DNA from 4 places in the Methylobacterium sp. Leaf94 genome. Region 2 is predicted to be linked to each of the others. Evidence: predicted binding sites of a transcription regulator. Region 2 holds the regulator's gene; each other region holds the start of a gene.
The links. The regulator LexA, encoded in region 2, represses DNA repair genes until DNA is damaged. The targets are predictions, from matches to a motif close to TGTTCNNNNTGTGTTCNG.
Positions count from the first base shown of each region.

Region 1: a site for LexA is predicted at 2,893-2,910, ahead of dnaE (DNA polymerase III subunit alpha). Genes of this name have one in related genera too.
Region 3: a site for LexA is predicted at 2,231-2,248, ahead of uvrA (excinuclease ABC subunit UvrA). Genes of this name have one in related genera too.
Region 4: a site for LexA is predicted at 3,692-3,709, ahead of ruvC (crossover junction endodeoxyribonuclease RuvC). Genes of this name have one in related genera too.

Region 1 is NZ_LMRM01000012.1:114,697-120,116, forward strand. It holds gene proS (proline--tRNA ligase) at 1-695, shown strand, start outside; gene ASG63_RS08960 (lipoprotein-releasing ABC transporter permease subunit) at 704-2,008, shown strand; gene ASG63_RS08965 (ABC transporter ATP-binding protein) at 2,022-2,735, shown strand; gene dnaE (DNA polymerase III subunit alpha) at 3,146-5,420, shown strand, end outside.
Region 2 is NZ_LMRM01000014.1:21,876-27,295, forward strand. It holds gene ASG63_RS10710 (FkbM family methyltransferase) at 290-1,120, shown strand; gene sfsA (DNA/RNA nuclease SfsA) at 1,153-1,860, opposite strand; gene ASG63_RS10720 (DUF937 domain-containing protein) at 2,024-2,809, shown strand; gene lexA (transcriptional repressor LexA) at 3,163-3,915, shown strand; gene ASG63_RS10730 (ComEC/Rec2 family competence protein) at 3,909-5,420, opposite strand, start outside.
Region 3 is NZ_LMRM01000001.1:313,432-318,851, forward strand. It holds gene uvrA (excinuclease ABC subunit UvrA) at 1-2,110, opposite strand, end outside; gene ASG63_RS01450 (methyl-accepting chemotaxis protein) at 2,594-4,648, shown strand; gene ASG63_RS01455 (hypothetical protein) at 4,655-5,296, opposite strand.
Region 4 is NZ_LMRM01000012.1:50,181-55,600, reverse strand. It holds gene bfr (bacterioferritin) at 1-179, opposite strand, end outside; gene ASG63_RS08675 ((2Fe-2S)-binding protein) at 242-511, opposite strand; gene ruvA (Holliday junction branch migration protein RuvA) at 771-1,388, opposite strand; gene ASG63_RS08665 (YceI family protein) at 1,549-2,232, shown strand; gene ASG63_RS08660 (hypothetical protein) at 2,216-2,986, opposite strand; gene ruvC (crossover junction endodeoxyribonuclease RuvC) at 3,067-3,633, opposite strand; gene ASG63_RS08650 (hypothetical protein) at 3,979-4,173, shown strand; gene ASG63_RS08645 (methyl-accepting chemotaxis protein) at 4,223-5,420, shown strand, end outside.

The DNA of each region.
Region 1 (5,420 bases), on a different contig from region 2:
TCATCCTGGCCCAGACCGGCGAGAGCGAGGTCTACTGCGACAGCCAGTACCTCGATTTCGAGGTCCCGCCGGTGACCACCGACTTCGAGGACGTCGCCGCGCTCCAGGGCACCGTCGACCGCTGGACCTCGCTCTACGCCGCCACCTCCGAGATGCACGAGCCGGCGGCCTTCGCCGAGGTGCAGGCCGACAAGCAGATGGCCGCGCGCGGCATCGAGGTCGGGCACATCTTCTACTTCGGCACCAAGTATTCCGAGCCCATGGGCGCCAAGGTCACCGGTCCCGACGGCGTCGAGCGCCCGGTCCACATGGGCTCCTACGGGATCGGCCCGAGCCGCCTCGTGGCGGCGATCATCGAGGCTTCCCACGACGAGGCCGGGATCATCTGGCCCGACGCGGTGGCGCCCTTCGACGTGGCGCTGATCAACCTCAAGACGGGCGATGCCGCCACCGACGCCGCCTGCGGCGAGATCCAGGCCACCCTCGAGGCGGCCGGCCTCAGCGTGCTCTACGACGACCGCGACGAGCGCCCGGGCGCCAAGTTCGCCACGGCCGACCTCATCGGCCTGCCCTGGCAGGTCATCGTCGGCCCCCGCGGCCTCGCGGAGGGCAAGGTGGAGCTGAAGCGTCGGGCCGGCGGCGAGCGCGAAAGCATCGCCCCGATCGATCTGCTCGCCCGCCTGAAGCGGCTCTGAGGCGCCCCATGGCGGCGACCCTCACGGACAGGCTTGCGGGCCTTCGCGCCCGGTTCCGGCGCGGGAGCACGCCCCCCTTCGCCGGGTTCGAGTGGATCATCGCCGGGCGCTACCTGCGGGCCCGGCGCCGGGGCGGCGGCGTCTCCGTGGTGGCGTTCTTCTCGCTCCTCGGCATCGCCCTGGGCGTCGCCACGCTGATCATCGTGCTCTCGGTGATGAACGGTTTCCGCACCGAGCTCCTGTCGAAGATCGTCGGCATCAACGGCCACGTCTTCGTCGCCCCGATCGACAAGCTCTTCACCGACTATGCCGACCTGTCCGAGCGCCTGTCGAAGGTCGCCGGGGTGCGGGCGGCGATCCCCCTGGTGGAGGGGCAGGCCTTCGCCTCCTCGCCCTATGGCGGCGCCGGCAGCGGCGTGCTGGTCCGCGGCATCCGGGGCGAGGACCTCGACAAGATCGGCGCCATCGCGAGCAACATCAAGGGCGGCAGCCTGGAGGGCTTCGACGACGGGTCGGGCGTCGCCATCGGCCGGCGCCTGGCCGAATCCCTCGGCGTCCAGGCCGGCGACCAGATCAACCTGCTGACGCCGAAGGGCGCCTCGACGCCGTTCGGCACGGCGCCGCGCACCAAGGGCTACACCATCAAGGCGATCTTCGAGATCGGCATGACCGAGTTCGACTCGACCTTCGTGTTCATGCCCCTGACGGAGTCCCAGGCCTTCTTCAACCGGGACGCCGATGTCAGCCTGATCGAGATCTACCTCGACAATGCCGAGGCGGTGGGCACGATGCGGCCCGACCTCGAGATGGCGGCCGAGCGCCCGGTACTCCTCACCGACTGGCGCCAGCGCAACCGGACCTTCTTCGGCGCCCTGGAGGTGGAGCGGAACGTGATGTTCCTGATCCTCAGCCTGATCGTCGTGGTCGCGACCCTGAACATCATTTCGGGACTGATCCTGCTCGTGCGCGACAAGTCCAGCGACATCGCCATCCTGCGCACCATGGGGGCGACCCCCGGCACCATCATGCGGGTGTTCCTCATCAACGGCGCGCTGATCGGCGTGGTGGGGACCCTGAGCGGGCTGGCCCTCGGCATCCTGATCACGATGAACATCAAGGGGATCCAGCGGGTGCTGTTCCCCTCCGCCTGGGACCCCACGGTGCGCTTCCTGGCCGAAATTCCGGCCGAGATGAACGCCAACGAGATCACCGTGGTGGTCGTCACCTCCATCGCCCTGTCGCTGATCGCGACGCTGTATCCCTCGTGGCGCGCCGCCCGGCTCGATCCGGTGCAGGCCCTGCGCTACGGTTGAGGCCCGAGCATCCATGACCACGACAGCCGAGGCGCCCGGCGCGCAGCCGGTCCCGGCCCTGTTCTTCGCCAAGGTGGAGCGGCGCTACGCCCAAGGGGCCGGCGCCCTCGAGATCCTGCGCCAGGCGGATTTCGCGATCTGGCCGGGCGAGCTCGTCGCCCTGGTGGCGCCCTCGGGGGCCGGCAAGAGCACGCTGCTGCACCTCGCCGGCCTGCTGGAGCGCCCCGACGGCGGCGAGATCTACATCGGCGGCCGTCCGACCGCCGCGATGGTGGATGCCGAGCGCACCCGCCTGCGGCGCGAGGAGATGGGCTTCGTCTACCAGTTCCACCACCTCCTGCCGGAATTCTCGGCCCTGGAGAACGTGGTGATGCCGCAGCTGATCCGCGGGCTCTCGCAGCGCGAGGCGCGGGCGCGGGCGGACGAACTCCTGAGCTTCCTCGGCCTCAAGGAGCGCCTCCAGCACCGGCCGGCCGAACTCTCGGGCGGCGAGCAGCAGCGCGTCGCCATCGCCCGCGCGGTCGCCAACGGCCCGCGCCTGCTCCTGGCCGACGAGCCCACCGGCAACCTCGATCCGCACACCGCCGCCCACGTCTTCGGCATCCTGGTGGCGCTGGTGCGCGCCTCCGGCCTCGCCGCGCTGATCGCCACCCACAACATGGATCTCGCCGCCCGCATGGACCGGCGCGTGACGATCCGGGACGGGCTGATCGAGCAGCTGCCCTGAGGGCCGGGCACGGGTATCAATGGCGGCGGATCGCTGGGCCGCGGAGGTCCGACGCCTTCGCGTGAGCACGCGGAGCCGGTCCGCGACCGCTGGCCAAGGCGACGGGATTTACCGGGCCGTAACCACGATGCGGTGCGCCGACCAGTTTCGCTTTACATAGAACAAAACAAGAACAAAACTCGGGGCGTCAACGAAAGGCGAGGCCCATGTTCAAGCGGATGATCCTGACGGGTGCGGTCGAGTTCACGGCCTTCGGGCTCCTGGCGATGTCCATCGCCGCCTGGGCTGTCGCACTGGCGCCCTTGCGTTAGCGTTGCGACGAGGTCACAGGGGTCGCGCGGTCCACAGGGAAACGCGTCCGGGCCCCGAATTCTCATGGATTGGAAACCACGACTCGGGCTGGTGGTCTCATGGCGCGCATCCTGAAAGACCCGGCTTACGTCCACCTCCACGTTCACTCGTCGTTCTCCCTACTGGAAGGGGCCCTGAAGGTCGGGGACATCGTGAAGGCGGCGCTCGCCGACCGGCAGCCGGCCCTGGCGCTCACCGACACCAACAACCTGTTCGGGGCGCTGGAATTCTCCGAGAAGGCCGCCGGCGCCGGCCTCCAGCCGATCCCGGGCCTCCAGCTCACCGTCGCCTTCGAGGCGCCCGATCCGATGGCGCGCGTCGGGCAGGGCCAGGCCGGCTGCGCCAACATCGTCGTGCTGGCGAAGGACGAGACCGGCTACGGCAACCTGCTGCGTCTGGCGAGCCGCGCCTATTTCGACGGGGCGCTGGGCGACGCCCCCCGGGTCGGCGTCGAGGCCCTGGCCGAGTCGAGCGCCGGCCTGATCGCCCTGACGGGCGGTTCCACCGGGCCCCTCGACAGCGCCCTGCGGCAGGGCCGGGCCGAACTCGCCGCCGGCCGCCTGGCGCAGCTGCGCGCGGCCTTCGGCGAGGATGGCCTCTACGTCGAGATCCTGCGCCACGGGCTGCCCGACGAGCGCATGGTCGAGCGGGAATTGCTGCGGCTCGCCGACACGAACGGCCTCTCGGTGGTGGCCGCCAACGAGCCGTTCTTCGCCCGGGAGGGCGACTACGACGCCCACGACGCGCTGCTGGCCATCGCGGACGGCCGCCTCGTCTCGGACGACCGCCGCCGCAAGCTGACCCCGCGCCACGGCTTCAAGACCCGCGCCGAGATGGCCGCGCTCTTCGCCGACCTGCCGGACGCCCTGAACGCCACCGTCGAGATCGCCATGCGCTGCGCCTACCGCGTGCGCACCCGCAAGCCGATCCTGCCGAATTTCGGCGTGGTCGCCGCCCTCGACGCCGCCGCCCCCGAGGGCACCCCCGAAGTCGCGGCGGCGCCCCCCCTCGACGAGCCGGCGGAGCTGCGCCGGCAGGCGGAGGCCGGCCTCGAACGGCGCCTCGCCCAGCACGGCACCGCGCCCGGCATGTCCGAGCAGGTCTATCGCGACCGCCTCGCCTTCGAGCTCGACGTCATCGTCGGCATGAAGTTTCCCGGCTACTTCCTGATCGTGTCGGACTTCATCAAGTGGGCCAAGGACCACGACATCCCGGTGGGGCCGGGCCGCGGCTCCGGCGCCGGCTCCCTGGTGGCCTGGTCGCTCCTCATCACCGACCTCGACCCGCTGCGCTTCGGCCTGCTGTTCGAGCGCTTCCTCAACCCCGAGCGCGTCTCGATGCCGGATTTCGACATCGACTTCTGCGTCGAGGGCCGCGAGCGGGTGATCAATTACGTGCAGCAGCGCTACGGCGAGCGGCAGGTGGCGCAGATCATCACCTTCGGCACCCTGCTGGCCCGCGGCGTGCTGCGCGACGTTGGCCGCGTGCTGGAGATGCCCTACGGGCAGGTCGACAAGCTGACCAAGCTCGTGCCGCAGAACCCGGCCAATCCCGTCACTCTGGTCCAGGCCATCGAGGGCGAGCCGAAGCTCCAGCAGGCGATCGAGGAGGAGCCGATCGTCGCCCGGCTCATGGAAATCTCGAAGAAGCTCGAGGGCTTGCACCGGCACGCCTCGACCCACGCCGCCGGCGTGGTCATCGGCGACCGTCCCCTCGAACAGCTGGTGCCGCTCTACCGCGACCCGAAGACCGGCATGCGGGTGACCCAGTTCAACATGAAGTGGGTCGAGGCCGCGGGCCTGGTGAAGTTCGACTTCCTCGGCCTGAAGACCCTGACGCTGCTGCGCTGCTGCACGGACTTCCTGGCCCGGCGCGGCATCATCGTGGATCTCGCCTCGCTGCCCCTCGACGACCCGGCGACCTACGCGCCGATGAAGCGCGGCGAGACGGTGGGCGTGTTCCAGGTGGAATCGGCCGGCATGCGCAAGGCCCTGGTCGAGATGCAGGCCGACCGCTTCGAGGACATCATCGCCCTGGTGGCGCTCTACCGCCCGGGCCCCATGGCCAACATCCCGGTCTATTGCGAGCGCAAGCTCGGCCGCGATGCCGGCAACGAGGCGAGCTGGTACCCGCACGAGAAGCTGGAGCCGATCCTCAAGGAGACCTTCGGCATCATCGTCTACCAGGAACAGGTGATGGAGGTGGCCAAGGTCCTGGCCGGCTACTCGCTCGGCGAGGCCGACATGCTCCGCCGCGCCATGGGCAAGAAGATCAAGGCCGAGATGGACGCCCAGCGCGACCGCTTCGTGAAGGGCTGCATCGAGCGCGACCTCA
Region 2 (5,420 bases):
CGGCAAAGCTATCCTTTGTGCAGACGCCTATTTTTCGGGCAATCGAGGCCGCTCGAACTGGGTTTCGGTCGCGGTGTTGCCGCAATGGAACAGGTCTGAGCACCAGATCCGGTCTCGACGATTGTCCTCTGCTTCCGAAGTGGCGCGACGGTCAGGTCTGATCTGCGGCCGACCGCATTCGCCCGGAGGGGGCGCTGCGGGCTGATCGGCCCGGAATGTCCGGACCTTTCGATCCTCCCGCGGCGGCGTCGCTTGCCGCCGCGTCCGTGCGCTGGCATCAGCACGCACGATGAAAGACACGCAGCCCTACGGCACTTACGCTCCCACAGGCCTCGTCGCGCGCATCGCTCGGCAGACGGGCCGGATCTCCTACGCGAGCTGGGCCGGGCGACGCCTCGCCCTGTTCCTGCGCCGCGTGGCGATCGGGCTGCTGCGCGGCGCCCCTCTGGACGTCGAACGCTACGGCGCCCGCATGCGGCTCTACCCCTACAACAACAACTGCGAGAAGAAGGTGCTCTTCACGCCGCAGTTCTTCGATCCGGAGGAGCGCGCACTTCTCCGGGCGAAGCTTCAGCCCGGCTGCACCTTCCTGGATATCGGCGCGAATATCGGCGCCTACGCGCTGTTCGTGGCGGCCTTCGCGGGGCCGCGCGCCCGGATCCTGGCCGTCGAGCCGCAGCCGGACGTGTTCGACCGCCTGACCTACAACATCGCGCAGAATCCGTTCGGAACGGTCAAGGCGGTGGCCTGCGCGGTCGCCGACAAGGCGGGGGAACTCACCCTGTTCGTGGACCCCCGCAACCGGGGGGAATCGAGCCTGAAGATCGTCGGGACGAACGAGGGCGCGCAGATTCGTGTGCCGGCCGTGCCCCTGCTCGATCTCGCCCTCGGCGAGGGCATCGCGCGCATCGACGCGATGAAGCTCGATGTCGAGGGCGCCGAGGACCTGATCCTCGAACCTTTCCTGCGGGCCGCCCCCGCGAGCCTCCACCCGCGGCTGCTCATCGTCGAGAACGGCACCGACCAGTGGCAGATCGACCTGCCCGCCTTGCTCGAGCAGCACGGCTATCGCCGGATCGCTCGCACCCGCCTCAACCTGATCTTCGAGCGGGCCGACTGACGGGCCCGCGCGGTTCTTCTGGGACGGGCGCCCTACAGCACCGGGATGGCGTCGGCCACGGCGATGCCGACCGGGTCGATGCGGCAGCGATGGGCGTGGACGGCGACGCCGGCCGCCCGAGCGGCCTGAAGCGCCCGGTCGAAGGCAGGATCGAGGTCCCGCGCGGCATCGAAGCGATCCGCCCACATCTGCACCACGATGATGACCATGGCACGGCCCCCGGCCTCGACGACGGCCGCGAGGTCCGTCATGTGGCGGGCGCTGCGGGCGGCGACGCAATCGGGAAATTCCGCGAGGCCGGGGCTGCGCATCAGGTGACAGTTCTTCACCTCGACATGGCAGGGCGGCATCCCCTCCCCGGTGGCGAGGAAGTCGACCCGGCTGGCCCGGGCGTAGCGGACTTCGGGGCGCAGGCCCGTGTAGCCGGCGAGGCAGGGCAGGCCGCCGGCGGCGAAGGCCTCCGCCACCAGGGCGTTCGGCCGCATCGTGTTGATGCCGACCCATTGCCGGCCGCCGGGCAGATCCGCCTCCACCAGTTCCCAGGAAAAGGGGAGCTTGCGCGTCGGGCCCCGGACGTCGGACAACAGGGCCCGCGCGCCCGGCACCGCAAGTCCCAGCATCGCCCCCGGGTTGGGGCAATGGGCCGTGATCACGGACCCGTCGGCAAGCTGCAGATCGGCGAGAAAGCGCTTGTAGCGACGCACCAGGCGCGCCTCGATCAGGGGCGAAGGGAAGCGCATCGCGGGTCCGGGGCAAGAAACGGGTTGATACGGGCCCCCGTCGACGGGGAATCGGGCCGTCGTGAGGCGCCCGGGCTGGTCAGTACCGACCGGATGCGACAGAATTCGCGCGGCGCGCCCGGGTCGATGACCGGGAAAGCCGCAGTTCGTCCGCGAGGCCGCCATGTTCAATCTGTTCGACATCCTTCAGGCGCAGGCGGGCCCCAACGCGCAGGGTTTCGGACGGCAGTTCGGCTTGTCGCCGGAGCAGAGCCTGCGCGCGATGGAAGCCCTGCTTCCGGCCCTCACGATGGGGCTGCAGCGGAACGTCGCCCAGGATCCGACCGGCTTCGCCCACCTCTTCAATCTCGTCGGCCCCGCCGCGCCGAAGGCGTCGAGCGCGACGCCTCAGATGGACATGCTGGTCCAGCAACTCTTCGGCTCGCCCCATCTGAGTCAGGCCGTTCTGCAGCAGGCAGCTGCCGTCAGCGGCGTGGCGATGCCGGCCTTGAAGCAGATGCTGCCGATCATGGCCGGCATGGTGGTGGCGGGGATCGTCCACGTCATGATCAACCAGCCGCCTGCCGCGGCGCCGGCCCCGCGCGCCGAGGCGAACCCCTTCGGCTTCCCGCCCAATGCCTGGTCGGAGATGATGCAGGCGTTCCTGAACTCCGGCGCCAAGACCCCGAAGCCCGCGACGCCCTCGCCCCAGGCGCGACCGCGTGCGGCGTCGACGTGGCTCGCGGCTTCGCCCCGGCCGGAGTCCGCCGCGCCGGACAGGTCGGCCACGGAAGCGCCCTTCGACGTGATGCAGCAGATGTTCCAGACGGGCCTGGAGGTGCAGCAGGAGAACGCCCGCGCGATGCAGCGCCTGTTCGATACCTTCTGGCAGGATCCCCGCAATCCCACCGAGACGGGCGGCAACGGTTCGGGTGACCGGCCCAAGGCAGGGCGCACCGGGCAGCGCTAGCCGAAGACCCGCCGTCGGCGACGCCGGCAGAGGACGGCAGAGAACCGATCGTCGCCGGGCCATCGACCCGAGGGCGCTGCGCCCGGGCGCCCTGCCGACCGGTCTAGACGCCGGCCGTCCAACTCATTCGTCGGATCGGGGCACCACTCAATCGCAGCGATGGCCGCAGCGGCAGGCCGGCGTGGCGCTCGGGCGACGCCCGGATCCGCCCTTGCCGAGGGGATCGAACGGATCGCGCCCGGGAGGCTTGAGATGGGAACCCTTGCAGAACACTTACGGAACGTTTAACGTGTTCGTGGTTTGTTTCTAGTGCCACCCGCCGCGATCCGTGGCGCTAACGAAGAGTGTCCCGCATGTTGACGCGTAAGCAGCTGGACCTGCTCCAGTTCATCCAGCTTCGGATGCGCGAGAGCGGCGTTCCCCCGTCGTTCGACGAGATGAAGGACGCCCTCGACCTGAAGTCGAAGTCGGGCATTCACCGCCTGATCACGGCCCTGGAGGAGCGCGGCTTTCTGCGCCGGCTGCCCAACAGGGCGCGGGCCATCGAGGTGATCCGGATGCCGGAGAGCCTCGGGGGGAATGCGGGCGCCCCGCGCGCCGCTCCGGCCTCCGAGGTTCGCCGCTTCACGCCGAGCGTGGTCGAAGGCGGCAAGGGCAAGGGCCTGCCGGCCGGCGCATCGGTGTCCCGACTGCCGACCACGCAGGCCACCGACGAGAGCGGTCGGGCCGTGACCATCCCGGTGATGGGTCGGATCGCGGCCGGTACGCCCATCTCGGCCATCCAGGAACAGAGCCATTCGGTGACGATGTCGCCAGATTTCCTGGCCGGCGGCGAGCATTACGCCCTGGAGGTGCGCGGCGATTCGATGGTCGATGCCGGGATCCTCGACGGCGACCTGGTGGTCATCCGCAAGCAGGACACCGCCAACACGGGCGACATCATCGTGGCCCTCATCGACGACGAGGAGGCGACCCTGAAGCGCCTGCGCCGGCGTGGATCGTCCATCGCCCTGGAAGCGGCGAATCCGGCCTACGAGACGCGGGTCCTCGGCCCGGATCGGGTGCAGATCCAGGGACGTCTCGTCAGCCTGGTGCGCCGCTACTGAAGGGGGTCCCCGTCCGGTTCATCGCCGGACGGATCCGACGGGTCGCGGGTGCGATCGGGGATTTCCGGTAAGACCGACGCCGGCGGTGTCGAAGATGGCAAGGACGTTCCCGGCGGGTCCACCGGCTTGCGCAAAGGCGTCGCACGCCAGGGCACGACATCCCCGAATTGCTTCGCGGTGGCGAGGGACGGCCCATCGCGGGTGAGGCGAATTGCGGTCGCACCGTGGGATCCCAGGAAATTCCGGTCGATGACGATAGATGCGGCGCAGCCCCCGGGCGCGGATTGCCGGGTGATCAGGATGTCGGCCCTGGCGCAGTCCTCTCCGAGGGCACGCTTGTCGGTGGTCAGGGCGAGCACGCGGCCGTCGGGTGTGGTCAGGGTACAGCCCAGGCGATCGCAGCGCGCGCCCTCGAACCTCGTGACGTCCTGCACCCGTCGGTCGTCTCCATCGGCCTTGAGCCATTGCGCGAGCACGAAGGGGGGCGGCCGGCCAAGGGTGGCGAGCCGCCCGTTGCGCTCGCGGATGGCGGCGCCCGCCCCCTCCCGATCGACGTAGATGTCGTAGCGATCCGGGGCAGCCGCACAGGCGATGCCGATCGCTGCCGGAATGAGGCCGAGCCAGCGCAGCGACGAGGCCGGGAGCGTCAGGACGATCAGGGCGGCGGCCAGGAGGCCGAGGGCCCCCGTGCCGAAGGCCGGGACCACGACGACGGCGTTGCCGAAGCCCGCGATCCAGGTCGAGATGGTCAGCATCCCCCGCACCGCCAGGCCCATGGCCCACCAGACCGGCTGATCCAGCGCGAACGGATAGGCGAGGATGCCCAGAACCGCTGACGGCATCACCGCCAGGGAGACCAGCGGCAGGGTGAGCGCGTTGCCCACCAGCCCGAAGGGCTGCACCGTCTGGAAGTGGTAGGTGGCGAAGGGCGCGGTGGCGATCTGGGCCACGAGCGTCGTGGCCAGGGTGCCGAAGACCGCCGCGGACGCCAGGGCGAAGATCCGGGGGAGCAGGCCGGCACCGTCGCGCTGCCGCCCGCGTCCGGCGATCAGCGGCGCGCAGGCGATCAGGCCGGCCACCGCCGCGAACGACATCTGGAAGCTCGGGCCGAGGAGGCCGTCCGGCTCGCGGGCCAGGGCGATCAGGGCGGCGAGGGCCAGGTTTCGCATGCTGAGCGCCGGGCGATCGACCAGGATCGCGCCGAGCATCACGAGGGTCATGATCAGCGAGCGCTCGGCGGCGATGTCCCAGCCGGAGAAGACGCAGTAGGCCGTCACGCCCACCATGGCGACGGCAGCGGCGATCTTCTTGATCGGCCAGTGCAGCGCCGCGAACGGAACGAGGGCCAGGAGCGCCCGCACGAGCCAGAACACCACGCCGGCCGCCAGGACCATGTGAAGGCCCGAGATCGAGACGACGTGGTAGATGCCGGCGGCGCGCAGGATGTCGTTGGTCTCGGGGCTGATCAGGCCGCGCTTGCCCGTCACCAGGGCCGCCGCCACCGC
Region 3 (5,420 bases), on a different contig from region 2:
GCTCCAGGGCACCGTTCAGGGATTTCGCCACCGCCTTGTAGAGCGTGTCGATGATCAGGGTTGACTTGCCGCCGCCGGAGACACCCGAGATGCAGGTGAAGGTGCCGAGCGGGATGTCGACCGAGACGTTCTTGAGGTTGTTGCCCCGGGCCCCGACGAGGCTGAGCGTGCCCTTCCGTCCCTTGCGACGCGCCGTCGGCACCCGCACGCTCATCTCGCCGGTGAGATACTTGGCGGTCAGCGAATCCGGGTTCTTCAGCACCTCTTCGGGCGTGCCCTGGGCGATGATCCGTCCGCCATGGATGCCGGCGCCCGGGCCGACATCCACGACGTAGTCGGCCTGCAGGATCGCGTCCTCGTCGTGCTCGACCACGATCACCGAGTTGCCGAGGTCGCGCAGGCGCTTCAGCGTGCCGAGCAGGCGCTCGTTGTCGCGCTGGTGCAGGCCGATGGACGGCTCGTCCAGCACGTAGAGCACGCCGGTCAGCCCGGAGCCGATCTGGGAGGCCAGACGGATGCGCTGGCTCTCGCCGCCGGACAGCGAGCCGGAGCCGCGCGCCAGCGTCAGGTACTCGAGCCCGACATCGATCAGGAAGGTCAGCCGGTCGCGGATCTCCTTGAGGATCCGGTAGGCGATCTCGTTCTGCTTTTCGGTGAGCTTTCCCGGCAGCTCCGAGAACCATGCATGGGCATTTCGGACCGAGAGGGCGGTGATCTCGCCCACATCCTGCATCGCGATCTTGACCGAGAGTGCTTCGAGCTTCAGGCGCTTGCCGCCGCAGGTGGCGCAGGGCGTCTCGCTCATGAAGCGCGCGATCTCCTCGCGCGAGCTGTCGCTCTCGGTCTCCTTGTAGCGCCGCTCCAGGTTCGGGATGACGCCCTCGAAGGGCTTGTTCACCTCGTAGGCGCGCATGCCGTCGTCGTAGGCGAAGCGGACCGATTCAGAACCGGTGCCGGACAGGATCACGTCCCGGGCCTTCGTCGGCAGATCGGCCCAGGCGACCGTGGTCTTGAAGCCGAAGTGGCGGGCCAGCGCGTCGAGGGTCTGGCCGTAATAGGGAGAGGTCGACTTCGCCCAAGGACCGACGGCACCGCGCTTCAGGCTGAGCTTGGCATCCGAGATCACGAGCTCCGGGTCGATCCGCATCTCGTGGCCGATGCCGCCGCAGGTCGGGCAGGCGCCGAAGGGATTGTTGAACGAGAAGAGCCGCGGTTCGATCTCCGCGATGGTGAAGCCGGAGACGGGGCAGGCGAAGCGCGACGAAAAGGTGATGGCCTCCCGCGGCGCCGCGCCCTCCGGCGTCTCGGCGAACTCGATCAGGGCGATGCCGTCGGCGAGTTCCAGGGCGGTCTCGAAGGAATCGGCCAGCCGCGCCGCGATGTCCGCCCGCACCACGATCCGGTCCACCACCACGTCGATGTCGTGCTTCAGCTTCTTGTCGAGCTTCGGCACGTCGTCGATGGCATAGTACTCGCCGTCGATCCGCAGGCGCTGGAAGCCCTTCTTCTGGAACTCGGCGATCTCCTTGCGGTACTCGCCCTTTCGGCCGCGGATCACCGGTGCCAGGAGGTAGAGTCGGCTCTTCTCCGGCAGGGCCAGGACGCGGTCCACCATCTGGCTGACGGTCTGGCTCTCGATCGGCAGCCCGGTCGCGGGCGAGTAGGGAATGCCCACCCGCGCCCAGAGCAGGCGCATGTAGTCGTAGATCTCGGTGACGGTGCCGACCGTCGAGCGCGGGTTCTTCGAGGTGGTCTTCTGCTCGATGGAGATCGCCGGCGAGAGCCCGTCGATCTGGTCGACATCGGGCTTCGACATCATCTCCAGGAACTGGCGCGCGTAGGCCGAGAGGGATTCGACGTAGCGGCGCTGGCCCTCGGCGTAGATGGTGTCGAAGGCGAGCGACGATTTGCCGGAACCGGACAGACCCGTGAAGACAACGAGGCGATCGCGGGGAATCGTCAGGTCGATGTTCTTCAGATTGTGCTCGCGCGCGCCGCGCACCGAGATGACCCGCGCGTCGCGAGCCCCGTCGAACAGCGCCTCGATCTTGGCTTCGACCCGCTCGGCCTCGGCTTGCGATGTCTTGGCAGCGGCTTTGGCTTTGGCCATGAGGTCTCTTCGGAACGTCTTCGGCGCGGAACTCGTCGGGACTCGACCGGAGCCCCTGCGGCATGTCGGGCGCACCACCGCGTCGGGCAAGGCGCGCGCCACGCATAGCCGCTCTTCAGCTAGAACAAAAAGCGTACGCGGACAATATCGCGGCCTTCCGGCAGAGGTTTCAGCCGCCGCGACCGCACCGAATGGCATGAGGAAGTTCGCTGCCGACGGTTTGGAAGACGCGGCCCCCGCGGCTTCGGCCGCAGGATTGGGCCGACCCCTGCCGCCTCCGCAGACGGATCAGTTGCTTCGCGGTCCAGCGGTCGCGTGAGTGAAGCGGATCACGAAGCAACTGGATGGTTCGCTTAAGCTCCCGACCCGCCCTGCTTAAAAATTGAAGGGACCGACCAAAAATTGATCATAAGATAAATTTGAAACACAACTTTTACCGGCTGCTCCGACAGTGCCGCAGCGTTTCGAAGCAGGTTTCATGTGATGTCCGCCGGTCTTTTTTCATCGCTGCGCATTCGGATTCTTCTGGTTGCCCTCGCTCCATGTCTTGCGTTTGCGATGCTCGTGGGCCTTGCCATCACTGAGCGGATGAATGCTCGGACCCGGATGGTCCATGTGCAGGACCTCGTCGGCATGGCGGGCCAGATCAGCGCCCTGGTGCACGAAGCCCAGCGGGAGCGCGGGGCATCGAGCCTCTATCTCGCCGCCAAGGGGACCAAGTTTCGATCCGAACTCGATGCGCAGCGCCTGCGGACCGATGCCGCCCGGGCAGCCCTGGACGCGGGCCGGGCCGGCCTCGACCTCGCCGCCTTCGGAGCCGGCGTCGCCCGTCGCAATGCGGCGCTGACCGAGCAGCTGGCGGCGATCGTCCCCCACCGCGCGGCGGTCGACGGGCTCGGTCGCACGCCGGCCCAGAACATGGGGCTCTATTCGGGGGTGATCGCCAACGCGCTCGACTTGGTGCGCGAGGTTTCCCAGGTCGCCGCCAGCGCCGATCTCGCCGCCCGCATCAGTTCCTACTCGTCGTTCCTCGCCCTCAAGGAGCTGGCGGGCCAGGAGCGGGCCGCGGCCTCGGCGATCTTCGGCGCCGGCCAGATCGATCTTGCCGGCCACGAGCGTCTGGCGGGTCTGAGCGCGGGCCAGGGCACCTACGAATCCCTGTTCCGCCTTGGGGCCGAGCCGGAACAGGTGGCCCTCCTCGATGCCGGCAAGGCTGCGCCCGCGGCCCGGGAGGTCGATCGTCTCCGCCGCCTCGTTCTCGACACGCCCCCCGGCACGCCGCTCGCCTTCACCGATGCGCCCGCCTGGTTCCGCCTCGCGACCGAGCGCATCGATACGCTCAAGACGATCGAGGACCGGCTCACCGCGGATCTCGGAGCCGCCGCCGGAGACGCGCGCGCCGATGCCGAGCGGAGCGTCCTGGTCTGGATGGCCGTGGGACTCGCGATCCTGGTCCTCTCGTGCGGCCTCGCCTTCGCCGTCGGGACCGCCATCGCCCGTCCGCTCACCCGCATCGCCGCCTCCCTGACAGCCATCGGCCGAGGCGAGGAAGCCGGCCCGATCCCGCAGAACGGCGCCCGCGAGGTTCGCGCCATCGCGGCAGCGGCCGTCGACTTCCAGGCCAGCGTGGTCGAGCGCCGGCGCATCGCCACGGAAGCCGACCACCTCACCGCCCACGCCGCGGCGGCCCGCCGCGCCGAGATGGTGGCACTGGCCGATCGCTTCGAGGCCCAGGCCAGCGGGATCGTCGAGGCAGTGTCGGCCGCCGCGAGCCAGCTCGAAACGGCGGCCTATGCCCTCACCCAGGCCGCGACCGACACGTCATCCCTGAGTGGGTCCGTGGCCGCAGCCTCGGCGGAAACCGCGGCCACGGCCGACACCGTGGCGGCGGCCACGGAGGAGCTCAGCGCATCGGTGCGGGAGATCGGCAACCGCGTCGAGGCCTCGAGCGCGGTCGCCGGCGAGGCGGAGCGCGATGCGGCGCGGATGGCGGAGGATGTCCATCGCCTGGCCCAAGCGGCGAGCAGCATCGGCGAGATCGTCGGCCTGATCACCAGTATCGCGGCCCAAACCAACCTCCTGGCGCTGAACGCCACCATCGAGGCGGCCCGAGCCGGCGAGGCCGGGCGCGGATTCGCGGTCGTCGCCGCAGAGGTGAAGAGCCTCGCGACCCAGACAGCCAGGGCCACCGAAGAGATCGCCGCGAAGGTCGGCGAGATCGCCCAATCGACCGACGCGTCCGTGACGGCCATCGGTGGAATCACCGACGTCATCCAGCGCCTGAGTCGGATCTCGGAGGACATCTCGGTGGCCGTCGACCAACAGGAAGCGGCCACGCAGGAGATCGCCCGCAATACGGTCCTGACGTCCGAGGGCACCCGGGCCGTATCCGGCCACATCGTCGGTGTCCGCGAAGCGGCGGATTCCGCCCGCAGTGGGTCGGCGCAGGTGCTCACCGCGGCGAGCGATCTCGCCCGTCAGGCCTCGGCCCTGCGCCGGGAAGTCGACGGCTTCCTGGTCACGGTTCGGGCCGCCTGATCCGCCCTACGGGTTGGTCTTCCAGGGGTTGATGACGCGCATCGCCGTCAATTCCGTCTTCACGGACTGGTCGACGCTCGCGGGCATCACCTTGCGCGCTTGCGCCATCATCTTGCGGGCCTGATCCGCTGGAAGAGCGCCGATCGGCAGCATCATCGCGGCGAGCTGGTTGCGGGTGCGCCGATCGACGAAGTCGGAGCGCCCGACGCTCTCGAAGTCGCGAACGGTGTGCCGGTCGTCGGGCCGCCCGGTGAAGACCTTCGCGCCGTCCTTCATCACCACGATATCCCCGGGGCGGAGGGTCTCGTCCTTCATGAAGGCGGCCGCGGGGCCGGCCTTCATGTCGAGCGGGGTCTGGCGGTCCGTGACCTTGATCTGCAGGGGCTCGGATTTGGGAAGCGCGGCGTAGCGGATCTTCGGACGCTGGCGCGTGGCCTTTCGGATCGAGCGACGGGCCTGCTGATAGTCGAAGCCAGGATCGGCCACCGGCGCGGGCGCGGCTTGCTGCGCCGGCCGTGCGGGCGCAAAGAGCAGGTCGAACAGGCCGCCATCGGCGCTCTGAGCGCACGCCGGAAGCGTGAGCATCATCAGTCCGAAAACGGGAGCGGCGACAGTGCGCGTGGCTGCGGAGAACGGGATCGTCGGCATCGATGTCTCCGGGTGAGGCGCCCGACGGCGCGCCGAGATGACCCCTTAACAAAAGCACAACCTGAACAGTTCCGAGTTTTTCAAAAGATGGTGAGGGCTGTGCCAAGACTTCGCGAGCCTGCTT
Region 4 (5,420 bases), on a different contig from region 2:
TCGACGAACCGATCCGCGTGGTTCATCTCCTCGATGGATTCCTTGCGCCAGAACTTGGCGAGCTCGATGTAACCCCAGTCGTTGAGCATGCGGAAATGGAGCCAGTACTGGCTGACCGCCGTGAGCTCGCTGCGCAGTCCCCGATTGAGGTACTCGACGACCTTCGCATCACCCTTCATCCGCCCAATCTCCCTTGAGGCACGTTCAGCCGGAGGGGAGCTTCAGCACCCGGAATGGGCGCTCAGGCGGCGATCCCCTCCTCCGCAGCCTGGACCTTGACCAAACTACAGGAGCTCGCGCAAGTCGCCGTGCACGCATGCGCGGCCTCATCGCGGGCATTTTCGAGGGCGTTCTGCAGGATGCCGCGGATGGTCCGGGCGCAGCGCCCGCATTTCGGGCTGCACCCGAGGCAGGCCTGGACCTGGGCCGGCGTGCGCGGACAATCCGGGCCGCGATGCAGGCAGGCGCGCACCGCGCGATCGGACAGGACGTTGCAGGAACAGACGATCATGCGGGACCGTGACTCGTGCGTGGCTCGCGTGTCGGGTAGAGGCCGCCGGGTGGGGGTTTCACCCGGCTACTTCGTCGAATCTGAGGCGGTGCTGACGCCAGAGCGCAAAAGCTGAGCCCGTGCATCGGATTGGCGCGTAGATTAGAACAATTGAAAACTGCTTTACTTTCAGCAGGTTAGCTGTCTCCTTCCAAACTGGCAACGGGAATGGCGAGCGTCAAGGGCACAATTCCGTCGCGCCCCAACGATCGACGGGCCGTCACCGGGCGAGTTCGCGCAATCCCAGCCGGATGAGGGTCTTGGCCTCGGCGCCCTCGCCCGCGTTCTTGAGGGCCTCGGCGATCGCCGCGGAGGCCTGGACCGGGGCGTAGCCCAGATTGACGAGGGCCGAGATGGCGTCGGCGACGGGCTGCGGCGCCGTGCGGGCTTCCACCGCACCGGACAGGGCGATCACCGCGGGATCGATGGGCGCGAAGGCCGGCGCCTTGTCCTTCAGCTCCGCCACGAGGCGGGCAGCGAGGCGCGGGCCGACACCGGGGGCCCGCGCCACCGCGCCCTTGTCGCCCATGGCGATGGCCGAGGCGAGAGCCCCGGGCTCGAGCACCGAGAGCAGGCCGAGGGCGACCTTGCTGCCCACGCCCTGCACGGTCTGGAGCAGGCGGAACCACTCGCGCTCGGCATCCGAGCGGAAGCCGTAGAGCCGGATCATGTCCTCCCGGACATGGGTCTCGATGGCGAGGTCCGCCGCCTCGCCGATGCCGGGCAGGCGCTGGAGCGTCCGGGCGGAGCAGTGGACCACGTAGCCGACGCCCTGCACGTCGAGGATCACGAAATCCTCGCCATAGGAATCCACCACGCCCTTCAGCTTGCCGATCATCGCCTCGCCCATCCCTCGCGCCGCCGGATGCCCATCCGTCGGCGGATTGCCTACAGGCCGGCGCGCCCGAGCGCCATGTGCTCCGTCGCGACGGCGGCCGGCCCGCCTTGAGGCCGCGCGGCGTTCGTGAAATCAAAGGCGCCCTGCCCGACACACACGGATGACCGTCTCGATGCGCCAGACCGCGCTGCTCCTCGCCTCCGGGCTCCTGTTCACCGCCGGCGCGGCCCGGGCGGCCGAGACGCCGGCACCGGCACCGACCCCGCCGGCACCGGCCACGCCGGCACCGGTCATGCCGGCCGCGCCCTCCAGCGATCCGACCCAGGTGCGTCCGGGCGCCTACGTGCTCGATTCCGCCCACGGCAAGATCACCTGGTCGGTGAGCCACCTCGGCTTCTCGACCTATTACGGCCAGATCACCGACGTGACCGCGCAGGCGGTGCTCGACCCGAAGGAGCCGGCCAAATCCACCCTCACGGTCACCATCGGCACCGACAGCGTCAACGGCCTCGACGACCGGCTCAACCAGCACCTCAAGGCGCCGGATTTCTTCGACACCGCAAAGTTCCCCAAGGCCACGTTCACCGCGACCAGCATCGAGCCGACGAGCCCCGCCACCGCGCGGGTCAACGGCGACCTGACGCTCAAGGGGGTGACGCGGCCGGTGGCCTTCGACGCCACCTTCAACCAGGCCGGGACCAACCCGGTGAACCAGGCCTACACGGTCGGCTTCGACGGACGGGCGGTGATCAAGCGCTCGGATTTCGGCATCAACGCCTTCCTGCCGCTCCTCGGCGACGAGGTGTCCCTGCGGCTCGAGGGCGAGTTCAAGGCCGTGGAGTGAGGCCGCGCCCCGACGGCCCCAGGCGCCGGTAGATCGCGGCGAGGAGGGCCGTCACCAGGACGAGCAGCGCCATGTCGATCAGGCTGGAGGCGAGGATCCGGACGGCCAGGACGACGGGGGGCAGGTCGGCCCCGGAGCGCTCGGGCGCTTGCAGCATCCGGTCCACGAGGCCGAGCGGCAGGATCGTGGCCACGAGGATCACGCCGATCCGGGCGGCCGATCCGCGGGTCATCGCGAGCACGCCGCGCAGGGTCGCCTCGGGAGCGCCGACCGCCAGGGCCGGCGCGAGCAGGCTGGTCCAGATCTGCAGGAGCAGGAGGGCGATCCAGGCGAGCAGGCCGACGATCAGCGGACCCGGACCGAGCCGCTCCGGCGAGAGGCCCCGGTCCAGCACCCCGCTGACCAGGAGCCAGAACAGCTCGAGGGCGAGGAAGTCCTGGAACGGCCCCGCCCGGCCCGCCACGACCGCCCGCACGGAGCCGTCGGCCCCGAGGAGGAGCCGGAATATCGCCATCCAGTAGGGGGCGAGCAGGATCGTGCAGAGGCCGTCGACCAGGAAGAGGTCGTCCTGGAAGCGCGCGGGCCGCGTCGGGTCGCCCATCAGCGTGTGGGCCGCCTCCTTGGCCAGGACGACGAGGAACGCCGCGGTGGTCGCCGAGCCGAGGGCGCGGATCGCCGGAAGCGCGGACCGCACGCCCTCCCGCAGCGTCTCGCCGACCGGCAGCGCCGGCCGCGTCGTTCCCTGGTGGGCCATTCCGTTCGATCTCCGCCCCGCGCGCGTCGCGCACAGAGGCACTGCACAAGCGCCCGGGCGGAGTCCAGGGCGCGGCGCGGTCAGGTGCGCGCCAGGGCCGCCGCGATGCGGGCCGCCGCCAGGCTGCTCGTCCCGGCCACGGGGGCGTGCTGGCGCTTGAGGGCATGGGCGCCCCGGTGGCTGTTGTGGGTGATGGCGATGGCGAGCGCATCCGCCGCGTCGGCCACCTTGAACTCGGCCTTCGGCAGCAGGAACTTCACCATGGCCTGGATCTGGACCTTGTCGGCATGTCCCGAGCCCGCGACCGTCTTCTTGATCAGGTTGGCGGAATACTCGAACACCGGCATGCCGGCGAGCGCCGGGACCAGCAGCGCCACCGCGCGGGCATGGCCGAGCTTCAGCGTCGCCTGCGCGTCCTTGTTGACGAAGGTCTCCTCGACCGAGACCTCGTCCGGCTGGAAGGCCCCGACGATGCGGGTGATGCCCTCGTAGAGCTCGCGTAGGCGCAGGGCGAGCGGCAGGTCCCCGTCCGAGGTGACGACGCCGCAATCGACGTAGGCGAGCTTGGTCCCCGTGGCCGTGACGACGCCCCAGCCGGTGCGCCGCAGGCCCGGATCGATGCCGAGGATGCGAACGGGAACGGTCATGCGGACTGGGTCATGGCTGGCGCGGCTCCGGGCGCGAAGATCGCGCCGTCCGAGCGTTAGGGACATACCGTGAACGGAGCGTTATGCCAATCCGCGCCGCAGCGATGGCGGCCGCGGTGGCGCGACGGACCGAACAAACCCGTCGCAAGGAAATCCGGACCTCTCGTCGGACCAAACGGAGGTGATGCGTCCGCGCGGGGCGGTCGTTACGAAGGACGCGGATCGATCGGACGAGACAGGCAGACCGGCGCGGGGACCTCCCCGATCCCAGACGGCCCTGTAACCGCTCCTTAGACTGTTCGCCCGTATTCTCACAGGACACCATTCAGGCGGACGGGTTTCCTCGTGATCGACGCCCAGGCCCATCGCCCGAACCGGCTCCGCGGACCCGTGGCGATCCTCGCGACTTCGATCCTGCCGGCCGGCCTGGCGGCGCGCGCCGGATCCTCCGACCGCGTCTCCCGGCTCGACGCGTCCGGAGCCCGGCTCGTCCCCGACGCCCGGTTCGCGACGGGCTGCACGCCCGCCTCGCGAACCTGATCGCTCCGACCCGAAGACCCCGACGCTCCCCTCTGGATCCGACCCGGCGATGACGACCCTCGACACCCTTCGGCAGCGTTTCGGCCGCTTCCTCATCGGCCTCCTCTGGCTGCACCTGCCGATCGTCGTGCTCGCCGCCTGGATCGCCGGCAATCCGATGCTGGTGCCGGTGTCGGTCGCCGGCGCCCTCGCCGGCCTCAGCACGCTGATGTGGCGGCGCTCCGCCATCGGCCCGGCGACCCGGCTGGTGAGCAGCCTGTCCCTGATCGGCATGGCCGCGATCCTGCTCTCGGCCTTCGCCGGGCATCCGTGGCAGGTCGACCTGCACATGTATTTCTTCGCCGGCCTGGCGGTGAGCGTCGCCTGGTGCGACTGGACCATCCTGGTGGCCTGCGCCGCCGCCGTCGCCGGGCACCACCTCACCCTGAACCTCGCGATGCCGGCCCTGATCTTCTCCGGCGCCGCCCAGCGCTCGGACCTCGCCCGCGTGATGCTGCACGCGGTCATCCTGATCCTCGAAACGGGCGTGCTGGCCTGGGTCGCCCGCACCCTCGCGACGGCCTTCGCGGCGCAGGCGGCCTCCGAGGGCGCCATCCGCGCCCAGATGGAGCGCATGCAGGCTCTGGAATCGGAGACCGCGCTGGCGCGGGCGGGCGCCGATGCGCAGCGCAGGGCCACCCTGCGGCAGACCGCCCGGTCCTTCGAGTCGACGGTGAGCGGCATCCTGAGCCGGGTCACGCAGGCGGCGGGGGCGCTGCAGGGCAGCGCGCAGACCATGACGGGAACGGCAGAGGGCACGGCGGGGCGCGCCGGGTCCGTGGTCGGCGCCGCCGAGATGGCCGCGCAGAATGTCGGTCGGGTGGCCGGTGCGGCCGAGGAACTCGGCGCCACCGTCGCGGAGATCGGCCGGCAGGTCGCGGATTCGGCCCGGATGGCCCAGGGGGCGGTGGGGCAGGCCGATGCCACCGGCCGCCTGGTTCACGCCCTGAGCACGGGCGCGGCCCGGATCGGGGACGTCGTCGGCCTGATCTCGGGCATCGCCGGCCAGACCAACCTGCTCGCCCTCAACGCGACGATCGAGGCGGCACGGGCCGGCGAGGCCGGTCGCGGCTTCGCCGTTGTGGCCGCCGAGGTCAAGGAACTCGCCAGCCAGACCGCCCGGGCGACGGAGGAGATCACGCAGCAGATCCACGCGATCCAGGGGACGACCGGCGAGGCGGTGACGGCCATCGAGGCCATCGCCGCGC